One region of the Streptomyces sp. NPDC041814 genome, then DNA from elsewhere that is predicted to be linked to it. Evidence: riboswitches for the same ligand, from Rfam matches in the RefSeq annotation. Region 1 holds a riboswitch; each other region holds the start of a gene.
What was found. Region 1 has a riboswitch for cobalamin ahead of ACZ6C6_RS02815 (prenyltransferase/squalene oxidase repeat-containing protein). Riboswitches for the same ligand answer to the same signal wherever they lie in the genome.
Positions count from the first base shown of each region.

Region 2: it holds a riboswitch for cobalamin, as region 1 does, so the genes downstream of both, ACZ6C6_RS11275 (ribonucleoside-diphosphate reductase subunit alpha) here and ACZ6C6_RS02815 (prenyltransferase/squalene oxidase repeat-containing protein) in region 1, are expected to answer to the same signal.
Region 3: it holds a riboswitch for cobalamin, as region 1 does, so the genes downstream of both, ACZ6C6_RS00290 (cobalamin biosynthesis protein) here and ACZ6C6_RS02815 (prenyltransferase/squalene oxidase repeat-containing protein) in region 1, are expected to answer to the same signal.
Region 4: it holds a riboswitch for cobalamin, as region 1 does, so the genes downstream of both, ACZ6C6_RS06630 (ABC transporter substrate-binding protein) here and ACZ6C6_RS02815 (prenyltransferase/squalene oxidase repeat-containing protein) in region 1, are expected to answer to the same signal.

Region 1 is NZ_JBVJAM010000001.1:619,718-624,818, forward strand. It holds gene ACZ6C6_RS02800 (winged helix DNA-binding domain-containing protein) at 1-503, shown strand, start outside; gene ACZ6C6_RS02805 (DUF3291 domain-containing protein) at 500-961, opposite strand; gene ACZ6C6_RS02810 (helix-turn-helix transcriptional regulator) at 1,009-1,647, opposite strand; cobalamin riboswitch at 1,746-1,881, shown strand; gene ACZ6C6_RS02815 (prenyltransferase/squalene oxidase repeat-containing protein) at 1,983-3,239, shown strand; gene ACZ6C6_RS02820 (SCO2322 family protein) at 3,236-3,955, shown strand; gene ACZ6C6_RS02825 (energy-coupling factor transporter transmembrane protein EcfT) at 3,952-5,101, shown strand, end outside.
Region 2 is NZ_JBVJAM010000003.1:358,022-363,122, reverse strand. It holds gene ACZ6C6_RS11280 (ribonucleotide-diphosphate reductase subunit beta) at 1-872, opposite strand, end outside; gene ACZ6C6_RS11275 (ribonucleoside-diphosphate reductase subunit alpha) at 872-3,298, opposite strand; cobalamin riboswitch at 3,439-3,562, opposite strand; gene mctP (monocarboxylate uptake permease MctP) at 3,628-5,101, opposite strand, start outside.
Region 3 is NZ_JBVJAM010000001.1:53,479-58,579, forward strand. It holds gene ACZ6C6_RS00280 (inorganic phosphate transporter) at 1-1,218, shown strand, start outside; gene ACZ6C6_RS00285 (hypothetical protein) at 1,252-1,485, shown strand; cobalamin riboswitch at 1,633-1,760, shown strand; gene ACZ6C6_RS00290 (cobalamin biosynthesis protein) at 1,885-2,877, shown strand; gene ACZ6C6_RS00295 (cobyric acid synthase) at 2,874-4,427, shown strand; gene ACZ6C6_RS00300 (putative cobaltochelatase) at 4,424-5,101, shown strand, end outside.
Region 4 is NZ_JBVJAM010000002.1:279,276-284,376, reverse strand. It holds gene ACZ6C6_RS06645 (PRC and DUF2382 domain-containing protein) at 1-219, shown strand, start outside; gene ACZ6C6_RS06640 (ABC transporter ATP-binding protein) at 304-1,083, opposite strand; gene ACZ6C6_RS06635 (FecCD family ABC transporter permease) at 1,080-2,156, opposite strand; gene ACZ6C6_RS06630 (ABC transporter substrate-binding protein) at 2,153-3,181, opposite strand; cobalamin riboswitch at 3,244-3,430, opposite strand; gene ACZ6C6_RS06625 (beta-ketoacyl-[acyl-carrier-protein] synthase family protein) at 3,467-4,690, opposite strand; gene ACZ6C6_RS06620 (acyl carrier protein) at 4,687-4,929, opposite strand.

The DNA.
Region 1 (5,101 bases):
GCCCGGCGTCGGTCGCGGACGTGGCGCAGTTCTCGATGGTGGGGCGGGCGCCGGTCCGGGCGGAGCTGGCGGCCCTGGCGGACGAGGTGGAGCGGCTTCGGGGGCCGGGCGGTGAGGTGCTGTTCGACCTCCCGGGCGCCTCCCGGCCGGACGCCGACACACCGGCCCCGTCCAGGCTCATGGCGATGTGGGACTCCACGCTGCTGGCCTATGCGGACCGGGACCGGGTGATACCGCCGGAGTACCGCCCGCTGGTGATCCGGCGCAACGGGGACGTGCTGCCGACCCTGCTGGTGGACGGCTTCGTCGCGGGCGTGTGGCGGCCGACGGCCGAGGGGGTCGAGGCCACGGCGTTCCGTCCGCTGCCGCCCGCCGTCTGGGACGGACTCGCCGCGGAGGCGGATGCGTTGACCGCGTTCCTCGGCGCCCGTGAGCGGGTGGTCTACAACCGCTACCACCACTGGTGGGCGAAGCTCCCGGACGCGGATGTGCGGATGCTCTAGGGAGTGCCGGGCGGCGGGTGCGGGGCGCGGAAGGTGAAGGCGTCGGGGGTGTCGCCCTTCGCACGGAGCAGGGCGACCCGGTCCATCGCTTCCTGGACGCTCGGGCGGTGGCCGGCCGGGACCCACCACAGGGCCATGTGGTGCTCGGCCAGTCGCTCGAACCACTCGCGGCGGCGGGCCATGACCCTCAGGTGATCGCTGCGGTACACGTACGCCTTCAGCGCGTCGACCGATTCCCAGACCGAGCAGTTGAACAGGAGGAGCGGGTCCCCGTCCTCGGGGCGCAGGCCCGTCGCGTCGGTCCCGCCGTCGTCCACCATCCGCCAGACGAAGCCGGGGGCGCGGTCGGCGAGGGCGTTGATCTCGGTGAGCTGCGCGACGAAGTCGGCGAGCTGGGGGCTGTCGAGCGGGGCGAGGATGCGCCCGACGTTGACCTGGGCAAGGTGGAAGTCGTTCACGGGCCAAGCATGGCCGGGTGAACCTTCTAAAGTCAACGGATTCTTTTTTAGACTTCGGCGGCCGCCTCGGGGCCCTCGATCGCGACGCAACAGCCTTCGGGCAGCGGCTCCATGGCCGCCTTCCAGCCCTCGGGGAGCAGTCCTTCGATGCCGGCGAGGTTCATCCCGCAGACCAGGGCCGGGAATTGCTCGGCCAGCGCGTGGAACGGGCAGTTGTTGAGGCGGAGTTTCCCGCAGTCCCAGTACGGCTCGTAGCCGCGCTCGCGCAACGTGTGGACGGGGTCCGCCGCACCCGCCGCCTCCCCGGCCGCGCGCGCCGCCGCCTGCAACTCGTTGTCGAGCCCGGCGCGTTCGACCACCTCGGCGAGCAACTGGCTCACGGTGTCGTACGAACGCGGCGGTACGGACACGGCGTGCTCGCCGGCCGCCCGCCGGTACAGCTTGGAGGGCCGCCCGGCGCCGGGGCCGGTCCGGCCGGAGAGCCGCCGGAACGTGGTGTCCAGGAGCCCGGCGTCCACGAGCTTGTCCAGGTGGAACGCGGCCACGGCCCGCGTCACCCCGACCGCGTCCGCCGCGGCGTCCCGCGTGACGTCGCCCTGGGCGGCGGCCACGTGTCGGTACAGCCCACGGCGCACGGGGTCCCCGAGGACCGCCAGCGCGTCGAGGGCGGCGTCGTCACTGCTCACGGGCCCGAGTCTAGGCGGTGGCGTTTTCAGCCCCTGCGGCGCTTGAGCAGCGGGGTCCGGGGCGGCGCCCCGTTCGGGAAGGGGCGGGGAGGGGGACAAACCCCGCCCGCTAGACTGGCCGCGTCGTCACTATGCCCGTTCAGGGGGAAGCCGGTGCGAATCCGGCACTGACCCGCAGCCGTAAACCGCCGCGAGGCGAAAGTCGGAATGCCCTGCCCGAGTCGTGACCCGCTCACGCCGCCGGAACCCCGGCGGCCCGCCCCGTCGAGGAATACGGAGCCGGAGCCTGGTGCCGTGTGTGCCGTGCCCGGCCCCCAGGAGAGGCACCGCCCGCCATGACCGCACGCCGCAGCGCCACCGCGCTCGCCGTCACCGCCGCCGCGCTCTGCGCGGCCGCCGCCCCGGCCGCCGTCGCCGCGCCGTCGCCCTCTCCCTCGGCCGCCCTGCCCTCCGGGCTCTACGGCACCGGCGACCCGACGTACGACGGGGTGTGGCGGCAGTCTCTCGCCTTCCTCGCGCAGCAGGCCACCGGTGTGACTCCGGCCACGAAGGCCGTCGACTGGCTGACCGGCCAGCAGTGCGACAGCGGAGCCTTCCCCGCGTACCGTCCGGACGCCTCCGCGCCCTGCACCGACAAGACGGTGGTCGACACCAACGCGACGGCCGCCGCCGCCCAGGCGCTGCGCGCGATCGGCGGCCACCAGGACGCCGTCGCGAACGCGGTCAGCTGGCTGAAGTCCGTCCAGAACGAGGACGGCGGCTGGGGCTACACCGCCGGCAGCCCGAGCGACGCGAACTCCACGTCCATCGTGATCGGCACCCTCGCCCGGGCCGGCGAGAAGCTGGGCGACGTGACGACGCACGGCGGCAGGACCCCGTACGCCGCGCTGCTGACGTTCTCCATCCCCTGCGGCGGCAAGGACGGCGGCGCCTTCGCCTACCAGCCCGACAAGTCCGGCAAGCTCGCCGCCAACGGTGACGCCACCGCCGCCGGTGTCCTCGGCGCGCTCGGCAAGGGCCTGGTCGTCTCCGACAACGCGGCCGTGAAGGACCCCGCCTGCCACAAGGGCTCCCCGCTCGAACCGGAGCAGGCCGCGCAGAACGGCGCCTCCTACCTCACGACCGCCCTCGCGAAGAACGGCCACCTGGACCTGCCGAAGATGCCCGGCGCGGAGGACAGCGCCCCGCAGCCCGACTTCGGCAACACCGCCGACGCCGTCGTCGCCCTGTCCGCCGCCGGGCACAAGGACAAGGCGGCCGGTTCGGTCGCCTGGCTGAAGAAGAACTCCGCCGCCTGGGCGAAGCAGAGCGGCCCCGCCGCCTACGCCCAGCTGATCCTGGCCGCCCACGCGACCGGGGCCGACGTCCACGACTTCGGCGGCGCCGACCTCGTCGCCCAGCTGAACGCCACCGGCCCCGAACCGGCCGCCGTGAAGAAGCCCGAGCCGACGGCCACGGAGGACGAGGAGAAGAAGGACAGCGGCGACGGCGACGGCATCGGCGGCGTCTGGTGGTTCGTCGGCATCGGCCTCGCGGTCGGCGCGGGCGCCGGCTTCCTGATCAGCGGCCGCCGCAAGAACCAGCAGCTGTGAGCCGCGTCGCACGAGCCGCCGCGCTCCTGGTCGTCGGCGCCGTCCTGGCGCTGCTCGGCGCGGGCACGGCGCAGGCGGCGGGCTACCGCTACTGGTCGTTCTGGGAGGGCTCCGCGAGCGGCTGGTCGTACGCCACCCAGGGGCCGTCGCTCGTCCGGCCCGAGGACGGGTCGGTGCAGGGCTTCCGCTTCTCGGTGAGCGCCGACTCCCAGGACGCCTCCAAGCCGCGCGGCACCCCCGACTTCGCGAAGATCTGCGCGGACACCCCGGCGAAGGACGGCAGCAAGCGCGTCGCCGTCGTCATCGACCCGGGTACCGCGTCCGACGCGCCGGACGGGGAGACCCCGCCCCCGCCGCGTACCGCCTGCGCGCGGGTCGCGGAGGACGCGAGCAGCGCGGAGGCCCTGGCGGCGGTCGCCAAGCCGCTGCGCTACGACGCGAGCGCGATGCTCTGCGCGATCTCCGGATACCCGGCCACGGGCTGCGGCGAGCAGGTCTCCGGCCCCGCGACGGGCGGCGCGGACGGCGGCGGTTCGAACGGCGGCGGCGCGGACGGCGGCAGCAAGGCACCCGCATCGGCCGCCGCGTCCGACGCCGCCTCCACCGGCGGCCACGGCGACGACGGCGGCCCGTCCGCGGGCGTCCTCGTCGGGATCGGCGCCGTGCTGCTCCTCGGCATCGCCGCAGTCGCGCAGGCCCGCCGCCGCCGCGGATGACCGGCTCGACGGCCGGCCGCGCGGAGACCACCGCGGACCGGCTCCCCGCCTGGCGCGCCCCCGCCGCGACCCGCTCCAACGCGGTGCCGGCCGGGGCGTGGTGGCTGTGGGCGCTGGGCCTGGCCACCGCCGCGTCCCGGACCACCAACCCGCTCCTGCTCGGCCTGCTGGTCGGGGTCGCCGGCTACGTGGTGGCGGCGCGCCGCACGGACGCGCCGTGGGCCCGGTCGTACGGCATGTTCATCCGGATCGGGCTCTTCGTGATCGCGGTCCGGCTGCTGTTCTCCGTCTTCCTCGGCTCCCCGATCCCCGGCACGCACACCCTGTTCACGCTGCCCGAGGTGCCGCTGCCCGACTGGGCGAAGGGCGTCCGGATCGGCGGCCGGGTCACCGCCGAGCAACTGCTGTTCGCGCTGTACGACGGGGCGAAGCTGGCGGCCCTGCTGATCTGTGTCGGCGCGGCGAACTCCCTCGCCAACCCGGCCAGGCTGCTGAAGTCGCTGCCCGGCGCGCTCTACGAGGCCGGGGTCGCCGTCGTCGTGGCGATGACGTTCGCGCCGAACATGGTCGCCGACGTGCTGCGGCTGCGCACCGCCCGCCGGCTGCGAGGCCGCCCGACCGGCGGCGTGCGGGCCGTCCTCCAGATCGGCCTTCCGGTCCTGGAGGGCGCCCTCGAACGGTCGGTCGCCGTCGCCGCCTCCATGGACGCGCGCGGTTACGGGCGCACCGCCCGCGTCCCGGCCGCCGTCCGGCACACCACGAACGTCCTGACGCTCGGCGGGCTGCTCGGCGTGTGCGCCGGTACGTACGGTCTGCTCGCCGCCGAGGGCGCCGGTTACGGCCTCCCGCTGCTGGCCGCAGGTCTCCTCGCGGCGATGGCGGGGCTGCGGCTCGGCGGGGCGCGTTCGGTGCGGACCCGCTACCGGCCCGACCGCTGGGACGTACGGGCCTGGCTGATCGCCGGGTCCGGCGCGGCCGTCGCCGTGGCGATGATCCGGGCCGGAAACACCGACCCGGCGGCGCTGCACCCCGGGGTCGTACCGCTGATCGCGCCCGTACTGCCGCTGTGGCCGGCCGCCGCCGTACTGCTCGGGCTGCTTCCGGCGGTGGTCGCGCCCGTCCCGCCCTCCCCCACAGGCTTCCAGG
Region 2 (5,101 bases), on a different contig from region 1:
AGCCGGGTGAGCCGCTGGTCGGCGACGCACTCCAGGTACGCGCGCATCGACTCGGTGTTCATGCCGGGCAGCCCGTCGCCGCACAGATCGCGGCCGAACTGCAGCTCCGCCTCGACGGCCTCCTTCAGCATGTCGGTGACCTGCTGCTGGAGCGCGTCGTCGAAGAGATCCGGCTCCTCCTTGCGGACCGTGTCCACGACCTCGAACGCGAAGTTCATGTGCATGGTCTCGTCGCGGAAGACCCAGTTGGTCCCGGTGGCCAGGCCGTGCAGCAGCCCGCGCGAGCGGAACCAGTACACGTACGCGAAGGCGCCGTAGAAGAACAGCCCCTCGATGCACGCCGCGAAGCAGATCAGGTTCAGCAGGAAGCGGCGGCGGTCCGCCTTCGACTCCAGCCGGTCGATCTTCTCCACCGAGTCCATCCACCGGAAGCAGAACTCCGCCTTCTCGCGGATCGAGGGGATGTTCTTCACCGCCGCGAAAGCCGCCGCGCGGTCGTCCGGGTCGGGCAGGTAGGTGTCGAGCAGCGTCAGATAGAACTGGACGTGCACGGCCTCCTCGAACAGCTGCCGCGACAGATACAGCCGGGCCTCGGGGGAGTTGATGTGCTTGTACAGGGTCAGCACCAGGTTGTTCGCGACGATCGAGTCACCCGTCGCGAAGAACGCGACCAGCCGCCCGATCAGGTGCTGCTCGGCGGGCGTCATCCTGGCGAGGTCCGGCACGTCCGAGTGGAGGTCAACCTCCTCCACGTGCCAGGTGTTCTTGATCGCGTCCCGGTAGCGCTCGTAGAAGTCCGGGTAGCGCATGGGCCGCATGGTCAGTTCGAAGCCCGGGTCGAGCAGGTTCTGTTCGGTGGGGGTGGTGCTCATTACTGGCATGCCTCGCAGGACTCGGGGTTTTCCAGGGAGCAGGCGATGGCCTCCGCGTCGGGCGCCTGCGCCTGCTGTACGGGGACGGTCGCGGCGGCCGACGCGGCCCGGGCGATCCGGGTGGCCGGACGCGACCGCAGGTAGTACGTCGTCTTCAGGCCCTGCTTCCAGGCGTACGCGTACATCGAGGAGAGCTTGCCGATCGTCGGCGTCTCCAGGAACAGGTTGAGCGACTGGCTCTGGTCGAGGAACGGCGTACGGGCCGCCGCCATGTCGATCAGGCCGCGCTGCGGGATCTCCCACGCGGTGCGGTACAGCGCCCGCACGTCCGCCGGGATCCACGCGAAGCCCTGCACCGAGCCGTTCGACTCGCGCAGCGCCTCACGCGTCCGCGCGTCCCACACGCCGAGCCGCTTCAGCTCGTCCACCAGGTAGCCGTTGACCTGGAGGAACTCACCGCTCAGGGTCTCCCGCTTGAAGAGGTTGGAGACCTGGGGCTCGATGCACTCGTAGACCCCCGCGATCGAGGCGATCGTCGCGGTCGGGGCGATGGCCAGGAGCAGCGAGTTGCGCATCCCGCTCCTCGCGATCCGGGCCCGCAGGGCATCCCAGCGCTCCGGCCAGTTCAGCTCCACGTCGTAGTGGTCCGGGTGCAGCACCCCGCGCGCGGCCCGGGTCTCGGACCAGGCGGGCAGCGGACCCAGGGGGGTCCCCCCTGCACCGGAGCCTGTCGAAGGTGTTTGGGGGCGCTCCGCGAGGGCGCAGGACGCCTCGTACGCGGCGAGCATGACGCGCTCGGCGATCTTCGTGGAGAGCGCGCGGGCCTCGGGCGAGTCGAAGGGCAGCCGCAGCTGGAAGAAGACGTCCTGGAGGCCCATCGCGCCCAGGCCCACCGGCCGCCAGCGGGCGTTGGACCGGCCGGCCTGCTCGGTCGGGTAGAAGTTGATGTCCACCACGCGGTCGAGGAAGGTCACCGCGGTGCGCACGGTGGCGTCCAGCCGCTCCCAGTCGATCGAGGAGCCCTTGACGAACGCGCCGAGGTTGACCGAACCGAGGTTGCAGACGGCCGTCTCGCCGTCGTCGGTGACCTCCAGGATCTCGGTGCACAGGTTCGAGGAGTGCACGACCCTGCCCGGCTCGGCGGTCTGGTTCGCGGTGCGGTTGGAGGCGTCCTTGAACGTCATCCAGCCCTGACCGGTCTGCGCCAGGGTCCGCATCATCCGGCCGTACAGCTCGCGGGCCGGCATGGTCTTGCGGGCCAGGCCCTTCGCCTCGGCGGCCCGGTACGCGGCGTCGAACGCGTCGCCCCACAGGTCGACCAGCTCCGGCACGTCCGCCGGGGAGAACAGCGACCAGGCGGCGTCCGCGTCGACGCGGCGCATGAACTCGTCCGGGATCCAGTGCGCCAGGTTCAGGTTGTGCGTGCGCCGCTGGTCCTCGCCCGTGTTGTCGCGGAGCTCCAGGAACTCCTCGATGTCCGCGTGCCAGGTCTCCAGGTAGACCGCGGCGGCACCCTTGCGGCGGCCGCCCTGGTTCACGGCGGCCACGGAGGCGTCCAGCGTCTTGAGGAACGGCACGATGCCGTTGGAATGCCCGTTGGTGCCCCGGATCAGCGAGCCCCGGGCGCGGATGCGGGAGTACGAGAGGCCGATGCCGCCCGCGTGCTTCGACAGGCGGGCCACCTGGTGGTAGCGGTCGTAGATCGAGTCCAGCTCGTCCAGCGGCGAGTCGAGCAGGTAGCAGGACGACATCTGCGGGTGGCGGGTGCCGGAGTTGAAGAGCGTCGGCGAGGACGGCAGGTAGTCCAGCCGGCTCATCAGCCCGTACAGCGCCGCGACCTCGTCCAGCGCCCGCTCGGAGGTGTCCTCGGCGAGCCCGGCGGCGACCCGGAGCATGAAGTGCTGGGGGGTCTCGATGACCTGGCGCGTGATCGGGTGGCGCAGCAGGTAGCGGCTGTGCAGGGTACGCAGCCCGAAGTACCCGAAGCGGTCGTCGGCCCCGTCCGCGAGCGACCGCTCGACCAGGGCGTCCAGGGCGGTCGCGTGGAGCGTGACGAACTCGGCGGTCCGGTCCGCGATCAGGCCCTCGCGGTGGCCCACGGCGACCGAGGCGGCGAACGAGGTGGCACCCTGTCCGGCGGCCTCGTCCGCGATGGACCGGGTGAGCAGCCGGGCGGCGAGGCGGGAGTAGGCCGGGTCCTCGGAGATGAGGCCCGCCGCGGCCTCGGTGGCCAGCGAGCGCAGCTCCGCCTCGTCCGACCGGGCGTTGCGGCCGCGCAGCGCGGCGGCGGCGACGCGGCCGGGGTCGGTGTCGGGCAGGTCCGCGGTGAGGTCGGTCAGGGTCCGCAGCAGTGCGGTGCCCGGTCCGTCGCTCGTGGTTCCCGTTGATGCGGCCGCTGAAGCCGGATCGGCTGGCGCGATGGTCACGTGGTGCTCTCCCTCGCTCGGCTCTGGGCCGGCGGGGAGCGGGGGCAGCCGGGCAGGAGGGGCCCGGGCGGGGCGGCACTCCGTGCGGCGTCCACCGGCCCATCCCACGAGGCCCGGACGTCTGGGCATCCGGTTCGGTCGAGCCGGATGCGCCGTCGGCAGGTCCTCGGACTTGTCGGGTGTGCCGAAGCACACCGAAACACCGTTGCGGGACAGTTCCGGATTCACACCGGATTCCCCTGCGGCGACAGCGAGCATGAGCATACATGTGGGGGCCGCCCTGCCGGGCAGCCCCCACATGTTGTGTCGCGTGGCGTCAAGGTGTGCGGTCAGTGACCGCCGGGTGCTCCCGCCGTGGCCGGCGGCAGCTTCTCCTGGACGCCCGGGTCGCCCGCGTCCGCGGTGTAGTCGCCGGGGGAGGTCTCGTCGGTCCCGACGGGGGCCTTGACCGCGTTCAGGACGAAGGTGAGGACGACGACGACCACGACGTTCAGCACGAACGCGGTGAGGCCGATGTAGCCGATCTCGCCGAGGCCCGGGATCTCCTTGGAGGACCCGCCGAAGTGCTTCTGCGTCGGGCTCGCGACCCCGTACGCGGCAGCCGTGCCGTAGATCATGCCGACCGCCCAGCCGGCGATGAGCGCCCAGCGGTGGAACCACCGGGTGAACAGGCCGCCGACCAGGGCCGGCATGGTCTGGAGGATCCAGATCCCGCCCAGCAGCTGGAAGTTGATCGCGACGGTCTTGTCCATGGTGAGGACGAAGGCGAGCGCGCCGACCTTGACCAGCAGCGAGACCAGCTTGGAGACCTTGGTCTCCTGCTCGGGCGTCGCGTCCGGCTTCAGGAAGTCCTTGTAGATGTTGCGCGTGAACAGGTTCGCCGCGGCGATGGACATGATCGCGGCCGGCACCAGGGCGCCGATGCCGATCGCGGCGAAGGCCACCCCGGCGAACCAGTCGGGGAACATGTTCTCGAAGAGCTGCGGGATGGCCAGCTGGCCGTTGTCCACCTTGACGCCGGCGGCGATCGCCATGAAGCCGAGCAGCGCGAGCAGGCCCAGCATCAGCGAATACAGCGGCAGGATCGTGGTGTTGCGGCGGATCACCTCACGGCTGCGGCTGGAGAGCGTCGCCGTGATCGAGTGCGGGTACATGAACAGCGCCAGCGCGGAGCCGAGTGCCAGCGTGGCGTAACCCCAGTGCCCGGCCTCGGGCGGTGCGAGTCCGCCCGCGCCCGCCTTGGTGAACTTGTCCTGGGCGGAGGCGAAGATGTCGTCGAAGCCGCCCAGCTTGATCGGGATGTAGATGATCGCGACGGCGATGACCAGGTAGATCAGCCCGTCCTTGACGAACGCGATCAGCGCGGGCGCCCGCAGCCCCGACGAGTAGGTGTACGCGGCGAGCACCGCGAACGCGATCAGCAGCGGCAGGTCCTTGACGAACCAGTTGGTGTTCTCGCCGCCCCCGACGCCCATCACGTCCAGCACCGCCTGGATGCCGACGAGTTGGAGCGCGATGTACGGCATGGTGGCGAGGATTCCGGTGACCGCGACGGCCAGCGACAGCCCCTTCGAGCCGAACCGGCCGCGGACGAAGTCCGAGGTGGTGACGTACCCGTGCTTGTGCGAGACCGACCACAGGCGCGGCAGGAAGGTGAAGATCAGCGGGTACACCAGGATGGTGTAGGGCACGGCGAAGAAGCCGGACGCGCCCGCCGCGTAGATCGCCGCGGGGACGGCGACGAAGGTGTACGCGGTGTAGAGGTCGCCGCCGAGCAGGAACCAGGTGACCCAGGTGCCGAAC
Region 3 (5,101 bases), 570 kb from region 1:
GTGTTCGATTTCACGAACGGTTTCCACGACACCGCCAACGCGATGGCCACGACCATCTCGACCGGCGCCCTCAAACCCAAGACGGCGGTCGCGATGTCCGCCGTTCTCAATCTGGTCGGCGCGTTCCTGTCCGTGGAGGTCGCCAAGACGATCTCCGGCGGGATCGTCAACGAGGACGGCCTCAGAACCGAGGTCATCTTCGCGGCGCTCGTCGGCGCCATCCTGTGGAATCTTCTGACCTGGCTGGTCGGACTGCCGTCCAGCTCCTCCCACGCACTGTTCGGCGGCCTCATCGGCGCCGCGGTGATGTCCGCCGGCTGGTCGTCGGTCAACGGCGGCACCGTCGTCACCAAGGTGCTGCTGCCCGCCGTCGCCGCACCGATCGTGGCCGGCGTCGCCGCGCTCCTGGCCACCCGCCTCACGTACCGGATCGGCGGGAAGATCCGCAACGACGCCCAGGAGAAGGCGACCGCCAAGGGCTACCGGGCGGGGCAGATCGCCTCGGCCGGGCTCGTCTCGCTCGCCCACGGCACCAACGACGCGCAGAAGACGATGGGCATCATCACCCTGGCCCTGGTCACCGGCGGCGTCCTCTCCCCCGGCTCCAACCCGCCGGTCTGGGTGATCGTGAGCGCCGGTCTCGCCATCGCCATGGGCACCTACCTCGGCGGCTGGCGCATCATCCGCACCATGGGCAGCGGCCTGACCGAGCTGAAGCCCCCGCAGGGCTTCGCCGCCCAGACCAGCGCGGCCACCGTCATCCTGGCCTCCTCGCACCTCGGCTTCTCCCTCTCCACCACGCAGTCCTGCTCCGGGGCCGTGATGGGCGCGGGCCTCGGCCGTGCCGGGGGTGTGGTCCGCTGGTCCACCGCCACCCGGATGTTCGTCGCCTGGGGCCTGACCCTGCCGGCCGCCGGCCTGGTCGGCGCGGGCGCCGAGTTCCTGACGAAGCAGGGCACCTGGGGCGTCGTGGTCGTCGCGGCCCTCCTGGTCGCCGGTTCCGGGGCGATCTGGATGCTCTCCCGCCGCAAGCCCGTCGGCCACGGCGACGTCGCACCCGGCACCGAGGACGCGGCCCCGGCCGAGCCCGCGGGTGTCGTCACCCAGGCCATCGCCGCCGTGAGCCCGCCGCCCACCGTGGCGCACGACCTCGCCGCCACCATTCCGGCGCCCGCCGGTCCCGTCGCCGCCGATCCGGCCCGACCCGCCACGGTCTGACAGACCCCGGTACTCCGGTAAAGGACACCCCGTATGAACATCGACTGGGCAGCTCTGGGCACCGTCTTCGGCGTCTCCCTCGTCGCCACCGTCGCCCTGGTGGGCCTCTTCACGCTCGGCATCGTCGGCCTCTCCAGGCAGCCGGAAACGGCCGCCGAGGGCGGTACGGCGGGCGGATCGGTCCTGCTGGCGCGCGCCGGGGCGTACGTCTGCTTCGGGCTGTGCGCGGCGGCGGTCGCGTACGGCATCTATCTGATCGTCGCCTGACGCCTCACCACCCCATCGGGCCGGACGCACCTCGTGCGCGTCCGGCCCGATGTGCGTCCGCCCACGGCGCGCCGTCGCAGGTCAACGGCGAGTTGACGGGCGTTCGCGGGGCGTGGTGGACTGCCGGAGCCATTACGGCGACAGCAGAGGAAGCCGGTGCGAATCCGGCGCGGTCCCGCCACTGTCACCGGGGAGCGGTCCCCCACCGCACGTCACGGCCCGCGCGAGCGGGCTGGAAGACCGGGGGAATCCGCCGATCCGGAAGCCAGGAGACTCCCTGTCGCCGTCACGTCGAACCAGGGCGCGGACCCTGAGTGAGGACATATCGCCATGCCCGGCTGCCGTGCGCACCTCTTCCCACAGCCCTCGTCGGCGGACTCCGGCACGGCCGGCTGAACCGTGCGTGCCGATCGCATCTACGCGTACGGCGCCACCGCCGGCCTGATCGGCGACCTGCTGCTCGGTGACCCTCGCAGGGGGCACCCGGTCGCCGCCTTCGGGCGGGCCGCCGCGGCCGTCGAGGACCGGCTCTGGCGCGACCACCGCGGCCGGGGCGCCCTGCACACCCTGATCTGCGCCGGGGGCGCCGCCGGGAGCGCCGCGCTCGCCGCCCGCGCCCTGCGCCGCCACCCCGCCGCGTCCGTGGCCCTGACCGCCGCCGCCACCTGGTCCGTCGTCGGCGGTACGTCGCTGGGGCGGGAGGCCCGGGCCATCGGCGGGGCGCTCGCCGCGGGCGACATCGAGTCGGCCCGGGAGCGGCTGCCGCACCTGTGCGGGCGCGACCCGCGGGCGCTGGACGGCCCCGGGATCGCGCGGGCCGTGGTCGAGTCCGTCGCCGAGAACACCTCGGACGCCGTGGTCGGTGCCCTCGTCTGGGGCGCCCTCGCAGGTGTCCCCGGGCTCGTCGGCTTCCGCGCCGCCAACACGCTCGACGCGATGGTCGGCCACAAGTCGCCCCGCCACCTGAGGTACGGCTGGGCCTCTGCCCGGCTCGACGACCTCGCGGGCTGGCCCGGCGCCCGGCTCACCGCCGTGCTCGCCGTGGCCTCCGGCGGCCGTCCCCGGGAGGCGGTACGGGCCTGGCGGGCGGACGCCGCGAAGCACCCGAGCCCCAACGCGGGGCCCGTGGAGGCCGCGTTCGCCGGGGCGCTCGGCGTACGGCTGGGCGGGACCCTGGCGTACGGCGGGCGCGTCGAGCACCGGCCCGTGCTCAACGGGGAGGCCGGGCGGGCGGTGGAGACCGGGGACATCGAGCGCGCCGTGCGCCTGTCGCGCCGGGTGGGCGTGCTCGCCCTCGGCGTCACCGTGGCCGCCCGGCTGGGCGCGGCGGCCCTCGCGCGCCGGGCCCGGAGACCTCACGGATCCCGTACTGCTGGACGGAGAGCGATATGAGCGGCGGACTGCTGGTCGCCGGGACCACATCGGACGCGGGCAAGAGCGTCGTCACGGCGGGCATCTGCCGCTGGCTGGTGCGCCGGGGGGTGAAGGTCGCCCCGTTCAAGGCGCAGAACATGTCGCTGAACTCCTTCGTCACCCGCGAGGGCGCCGAGATCGGCCGGGCCCAGGCGATGCAGGCCCAGGCCGCCCGCGTCGAGCCGACCGCCCTGATGAACCCGGTGCTGCTCAAGCCCGGCGGCGACCGCTCCAGCCAGGTCGTCCTGATGGGGCGGCCGGTCGGCGAGATGAGCGCCCGCGGCTACCACGGCGGGCGGCAGGAGCGCCTGCTGTCCACCGTCACGGACTGCCTGGAGCAGTTGCGGAGCACGTACGACGCGGTGATCTGCGAGGGCGCGGGCTCGCCCGCCGAGATCAATCTGCGCCGCACGGACATCGTGAACATGGGCATCGCCCGGGCCGCGCGCTTCCCGGTCATGGTGGTCGGGGACATCGACCGCGGCGGGGTGTTCGCCTCGTTCTTCGGGACGACCGCGCTGCTCGCGCCGGAGGACCAGGAGCTGATCGCGGGATATCTGGTCAACAAGTTCCGGGGCGACGTCTCACTGCTGGAGCCGGGGCTCGACATGCTGCGCGATCTGACGGGCCGTCCCACGTACGGGGTGCTGCCCTTCGCGCACGGGCTCGGCATCGACGAGGAGGACGGCCTCAGGGTGTCGCTGCGCGGCACCGTGCGCGAGTCGACGGTCGCGCCGCCGCACGGCGAGGACGTCCTGCGCGTCGCCGTGTGCGCGATCCCGCTGATGTCGAACTTCACCGATGTGGACGCGCTGGCCGCCGAACCGGGCGTCGTCGTCCGCTTCGTGGACCGGCCCGAGGAGCTGGCCGACGCCGACCTCGTCATCGTGCCGGGCACCCGGGGCACCGTGAAGGCGCTCGCCTGGCTGCGCGAGCGCGGGCTCGCCGGGGCGCTGCGGCGGCGCGCCGCCGAGGGGCGGCCGGTGCTCGGCATCTGCGGCGGCTACCAGATCCTGGGCGAGCGCGTCGAGGACGAGGTGGAGTCGCGCGCCGGCCGGGTCGACGCGCTGGGCCTGCTGCCCGTGCGCGTCCGCTTCGAGCGCGAGAAGACCCTGGCCCGGCCGTCCGGAGTGGCGCTCGGTGAGCCCGTCGAGGGCTACGAGATCCACCACGGGGTCGCCGATGTGCGCGGCGGCGAACCCTTCCTGACGGACGGCCGGGGCACCCCGCTGGACGGCTGCCGCTCCGGGGCGGTGTGGGGGACGCACTGGCACGGTTCGCTGGAGAGCGACGCGTTCCGCCGCCGGTTCCTGACCGAGGTCGCCCGGATCGCGGGCCGCCGCTTCGTGCCCGCCCCCGACACCTGCTTCGCCGCGCTGCGCGAGGAACAGCTCGACCGCCTCGGCGACCTGATCGAGGAGCACGCGGACACCGACGCGCTGTGGCGGCTCATCGAGTCGGGCGCGCCGTCCGGTCTGCCGTTCATCCCGCCCGGCGCGCCCGCCATCCCCGTCAAGGAGGCCCTGTGAGTACGCCCTACCCCTTCACCGCCATCGTCGGCCAGGACGACCTGCGGCTCGGGCTGCTGCTCAACGCGGTCAGCCCGGCCGTGGGCGGGGTCCTGGTCCGCGGCGAGAAGGGCACCGCCAAGTCGACCGCCGTACGCGCGCTGGCCGCGCTGATGCCCGAGGTCCCCGTCGTGCCGGGGTGCCGCTTCTCGTGCGACCCCGCCTCGCCCGACCCGGCGTGTCCGGACGGCCCGCACGAGGACGCGGCCGGCGTGTCGCGGGCGGCGCGGACCGTGGAGCTTCCGGTCGGCGCCTCCGAGGACCGGCTCGTCGGGGCGCTCGACATCGAACGGGCCCTCGCGGAGGGCGTGAAGGCGTTCGAACCGGGGCTGCTCGCGGACGCGCACCGCGGAATCCTGTACGTGGACGAGGTCAACCTCCTCCACGACCACCTGGTCGACCTCTTGTTGGACGCGGCGGCCATGGGCGCCTCGTACGTGGAGCGCGAGGGCGTCTCCGTACGGCATGCGGCGCGGTTCCTGCTCGTGGGGACGATGAATCCCGAAGAGGGCGAGTTGCGGCCGCAGTTGCTCGACCGGTTCGGGCTGACCGTCGAGGTCGCGGCGTCCCGGGAGACGGACCAGCGGGTGGAGGTCGTGCGGCGGCGGCTCGCCTACGAGGACGATCCGGCGGGC
Region 4 (5,101 bases), on a different contig from region 1:
GTGGAGGTCACCCTGCACGCGGAACGCGCCACGATGCGCAAGGAGACCGTCCCGGTCGAACGCGTCCGGATGGAGACCCAGAGGGTCACGGAACAGAAGGAGGTCTCCGCCGAGCTGCGCAAGGAGCAGATCGACTACGCGGACGGCACCACCAAGGGCGGCAAGGACATGGGCGGCAAGGACACCGGCGGCGACATGGGCCGAGGACGCCACCGCTGACCCCCGCCGGCATGACTGCCGCACCGCACCACAGGCGAAGGGCGGGCCCGCCGACGGGCCCGCCCTCTCGTGTGCCCGGGCCGGTCAGGGCAGGAAGCGCACGGAGGGCCTGCCCTGCGGCCCGTCCGGGGTCACGACGGCCCTCACCCGGTACACCTCCTGGATCAGCGCCTCGGTGATCACCTGCTCCGGGGTCCCGCCCGCGACCGCCCGTCCGCCGCTCAGCACCACGATCCGGTCGCAGAACATGGCGGCCAGATTGAGGTCGTGCAGGGCGACGACGGCGGTCAGCGGGAGCGAGGCGACCAGGGAGAGCAGTTCCAGCTGGTGCTGGATGTCCAGGTGGTTGGTCGGTTCGTCCAGCAGGAGTTCGCGCGGCCGCTGGGCGAGCGCGCGGGCGATCTGGACGCGCTGGCGCTCCCCGCCGGACAGCGTGTGCCAGGACTGGTCGCGCCGGGCGGCGAGCCCGGTACGCTCCAGCGCCTCGTCCACCGCCGCCGCGTCCTCGCCCGTCGGGGCGGCCCAGGCGCGGCGGTGCGGGATGCGGCCCAGGCGCACGACGTCCAGGACGCTCAGCTCCTCCTGGGTGACGGCGTGCTGGTCCACGACCGCGACGCGCCGGGCCACCGCGCGGCGCCCGACGGCGGGCAGGGGCGCGCCGTCCAGGGTGACGACGCCCGAGTGCGGGGCGAGGACCCCGGCGAGGACGCGCAGCAGCGTGGACTTCCCGGAGCCGTTGGGGCCGATCAGGCCCACGGTGGTGCCGGGCTCCGGCGCGAGGGTCACGCCGTCCAGGAGGAGGCGGCCGCCGGCTTCCCGGCCGACCCGTTCGGCCCGCAGGCCCCGGGTCGTCGGCCCGGTCACGCGGGCCGCCTGGTGCGGTGGAGGACGGCGACGAACGCGGGCACGCCGATCAGGGCGGTGACGACGCCCACCGGGACCTCCTGGGGGTCGAGGACGGTCCGGGCGAGCGTGTCGACCCAGACGAGGAAGACGGCCCCGGCGAGCGCGGTGACCGGCAGCAGCCTGCGGTGGCCCGAGCCGGTGAGGGCACGGGCGGCGTGCGGCAGGACCAGCCCGACGAAGCCGACGGCCCCGGCCGAGCTGACGAGCGCTGCGGTCAGGAGCGCGGTCGTGCAGAGCAGGACGGTCCGGACGCGTGCGACGTTCACGCCGAGGGCGGCGGCCGCGTCCTGCCCGAAGGCGAAGGCGTCGAGCGTACGGGCGTGGCCCAGGCAGATCAGCAGGCTGACGGCGAGGACGGCGGAGCAGACCCAGACATCGGTCCAGCCGACTCCGCCGAGCGAGCCGAGCAGCCAGAACAGCACCCCGCGGGTCTGCTCGGCGTCGGCGGCGGTCATGACGACGAACGAGGTCAGCGCCGAGAACAGCTGCATCGCCGCGACGCCGGAGAGCACGACCCGGTCGGTGGAGCCGCCCAGGGTGTGGCTGAGCAGCATCACCAGGGCGAAGGAGCAGAGGGCCCCGATGAACGCCCCGGCCGGCAGCGTCACGGCTCCCCCGCCGACGCCGAGCACGACGACCAGGACGGCGCCGGTGGACGCGCCGGAGGAGACGCCGAGGACGAAGGGGTCGGCCAGCGGATTGCGCAGCAGCGACTGCATGACGGTCCCGCAGACCGCGAGGCCTGCCCCGCAGACGGCGGCGAGCAGGGTGCGCGGCATGCGCAGGTTCCAGATGATGCCGTCCCGGATCGGGCTGAGCCGGGCCTCGCCGATGCCGAGGTGGGCGGCGACGGCGGACCAGACGTCCACGACGGAGATCCGGGCCGGTCCGACGGTGACGGCGACCGCGACGGACAGGGCGAGCAGCAGGAGGCCGCCGGTCCACAGGAGGCCGCCGCGCAGCCGGGAGCGTGCGGGCGTCGTCTCCGGGTCCTTCTCGCGCGGAGCGGTGAGCCGGGCGGTGGCCGTCACCCCGCGAGTCCGAGGTCGCGCAGCCCGGCGGCCACCAGTTCGACGCCCTCGACCGTGCGGATGGTCGGGTTCATGGCCTGGCCGCTGAGCAGGACGTAGCGCTTGTGGCGTACGGCGTCCATCCTCTTCGTGACGGGGTTGGACTCCAGGAAGGCGATCTTCCCGGCAGCGCTCTCGGCGGTCTGCGACTTGCGGGTGAGGTCGCCGATGACCAGGACGTCCGGGTTGCGGTCGGCGACGGTCTCCCAGTTGATCTGGGGCCATTCGTCGTGCGTGTCGTCGAAGACGTTCTTCAGGCCGAGCTCCCGGGTGATGATGCCCGGCGCCCCGCAGCAGCCCGCCAGGTAGGGGGACTCGGAGTTGGCGAACCAGTACATGACGGAGGTGCCGGATCCGTCGACGCCGTCGGCGGCCTCACGGATACGGTCGCCGAGCCGTTCGACCAGCTTCTCCCCGCGCTCGGGCACGCCGAACACCCGGGCCAGGTCGCGCACTTCGGCGTAGACGCTGTCCATGGTCAGGGCGCCGCTGCGGACGCCGTCGCCGTCCTTGGTGTTGTCCTTGGCTGTGCAGTCGGCGGGCGAGACATAGGTGGGGACGCCCAGCTTCTCGAACTGTTCGCGCGGGGCGACGCCGCCCTTGGCGAGCGTCGACTCGAAGTCGGCCGCGACGAAGTCCGGCTCCTGGTCGAGGACCTTCTCGGACGAGGGCCGGTTGTCGGCGATCCGCTTCACGCCCGCGTTGGCCTTCTCCAGGCCCTTCATCACGGGGTCGGTCCAGGTGGCGGTGGCGGCCATCCGGTCCTGGAGGCCGAGTGAGAGCAGGATCTCCGTGGTGCCCTGGTCGACGGAGACCGCGCGCCGGGGCGGGGCGTCCACGGTGACGGTGCGCCCGCAGTTCCTGAGCGTGACCGGATAGCCGTCCGTCGGGCCGACGGCGTCGGCCTTCCCGGACGGGGACCCTCCGCAGGCCGTCAGCAGCAGGAGGGCGACGGTGAGCAGAGCGGCGGTACGTATGGGCGGCACGGGGCATACCTCGGCGTCTCTGGGCCCATGCGCGGGGCCCGCTGTACGGTCCGCCGCCCGGTCCCGGGCGGCGGTCGCCAGCAGGTCTTCGGACTCGGGTTCGCTCGGACGGGACGCCTTCCCGGGAGACGCCGGGTCTCCCAGTGGCCGTGGCCCCGCCCGTCCCCCTCACCGCTGCGCGTCAGTTCCGGATTCGCACCGGATTCCCTGACTCCCACGAGGAGTTCGACTGGCTCCGGCACGCTACCACGGGCTTACCCGCAGCTCAGCGCCGCGTCCGGCCGGTCAGGGGCGCTGGAGGGCCACCACCGCGTTGTGCCCGCCGAATCCGAAGGAGTGGCTGACGGCCCGGCTGACCGGCCGCACCAGCGGCACCTTCGTGACGCAGTCGATGTCGAACCCGGGCGCGGGCGCGTCCAGGTTGGCGACCGGCGGGACGACCCCCCGCTGGAGGGTGAGGATCGTCAGCCCCGCCTCGATCGCCCCGGCCGCGCCCATGCAGTGCCCGAGCACGCCCTTGGGGGCGGTGACGGGAGGCCGGTGCCGGTACACCCGGCTGATCAGCGCGGCCTCGGCGGCGTCGTTGCGTACGGTCGCGGTGCCGTGCGCGTTGACGTGCTCCACCTCGTCGGCCCGCCAGCCCGCGTCGCGCAGGGCGGCCTCGGCGGCGGCCCGGGCGACCCGCCCGTCGGGGTGCGGGCTGGTGGGGTGGTGGGCGTCCGTGGTGGCGCCGGTGCCGGCGATCAGGGCCCGGGGTTCGGCGCCCCTGGCCTCCGCGTCGGCGGCGCGTTCCAGCACCATGACGGCGGCCCCTTCGCCCATGACGAGTCCGGCGCGGTCGGCGGCGAAGGGCCGGCTAAGCCGGGAGAGGTCGCCGTCCGCGCGGGCGGCCGCGCCGGACCGGGCGAAGCCGGTCATGGCGATCGGGAAGACGGTCGACTCGGTCGCCCCCGCGATGGCCACGTCGCACTGCCCGGTCGCGAGCAGGTCGCGGGCGACGGACAGCGCGGTGACGCCGGACGAACAGGCCGTGCAGGGGGCCATGCTGGGTCCGGTGGCCCGCATCTCGATCGCGATCTCGGCTGCGGGCATGTTGGGGATGGTCAGCAGGACCCCGGCGGGCGACGTGGCCTCCGGGCCCCGCCGCTCCAGCACCAGCGCCTGGTCGGTGAGGTGCGCGGAGCCCCCGCTGCTGGTGCCGACGACGACCGCGACCCGGCTGCCGTCCCAGCCGGCGGGGTCGAGCCCGGCGTCGGCGACGGCCTCCCGGGCGGCCAGGACCGCGAACTTGACGTACCGGCCCATCCGGAAGGCCGTACGGCGGCCGATCTCGGCGTCCAGGTCGATGCCGTCGACCACGCAGGCGAAGTCGATCGCGCACCCGGCGAGCGCGGGGACGGTGCGGGCCGGGCTCACGGCCGCGCACACCCCCTCCCAGGTGGACTCGGTGTCGTTGCCGACCGGGGTGATCATGCCCAGCCCGGTGACGGCGATGGCCGGTGTCCTCATCGGGCGGCGCCCACCGCCGCGTCGAGGTGCGCCGTGAGCTCGGCGAGGGTGGTCCCCCGGGTGAGGGTGCCCGTGTCCAGCTCGACCCCGGTGGCCTCCCGGAGGACGACGGCGAACTCGGCGGCCGCCAGGGAGTCCATGTCCAGGCTGTCCATCGTGGAGTCCGGGAGGATCTCGGCCACGGGCACCTTGAAGGTACGGCTGAGTACGTCGGTGATGCGGGGGTGGATCGTGCTCATGGTCTTCCTTTCCTCATGCCATCCGGGCGGGGCGTCCGGTGCTTGTGCGCACGGCCCCGACGCCGGAACAACTGAGCAGCGTCGCTCCGGTTACGCCCAGCGGCGAACCGATTCACCAACATCCGGCCGGGGCGCCCCGCACCACCGCGCGAGCAGGGCGACGGTCGTCCAG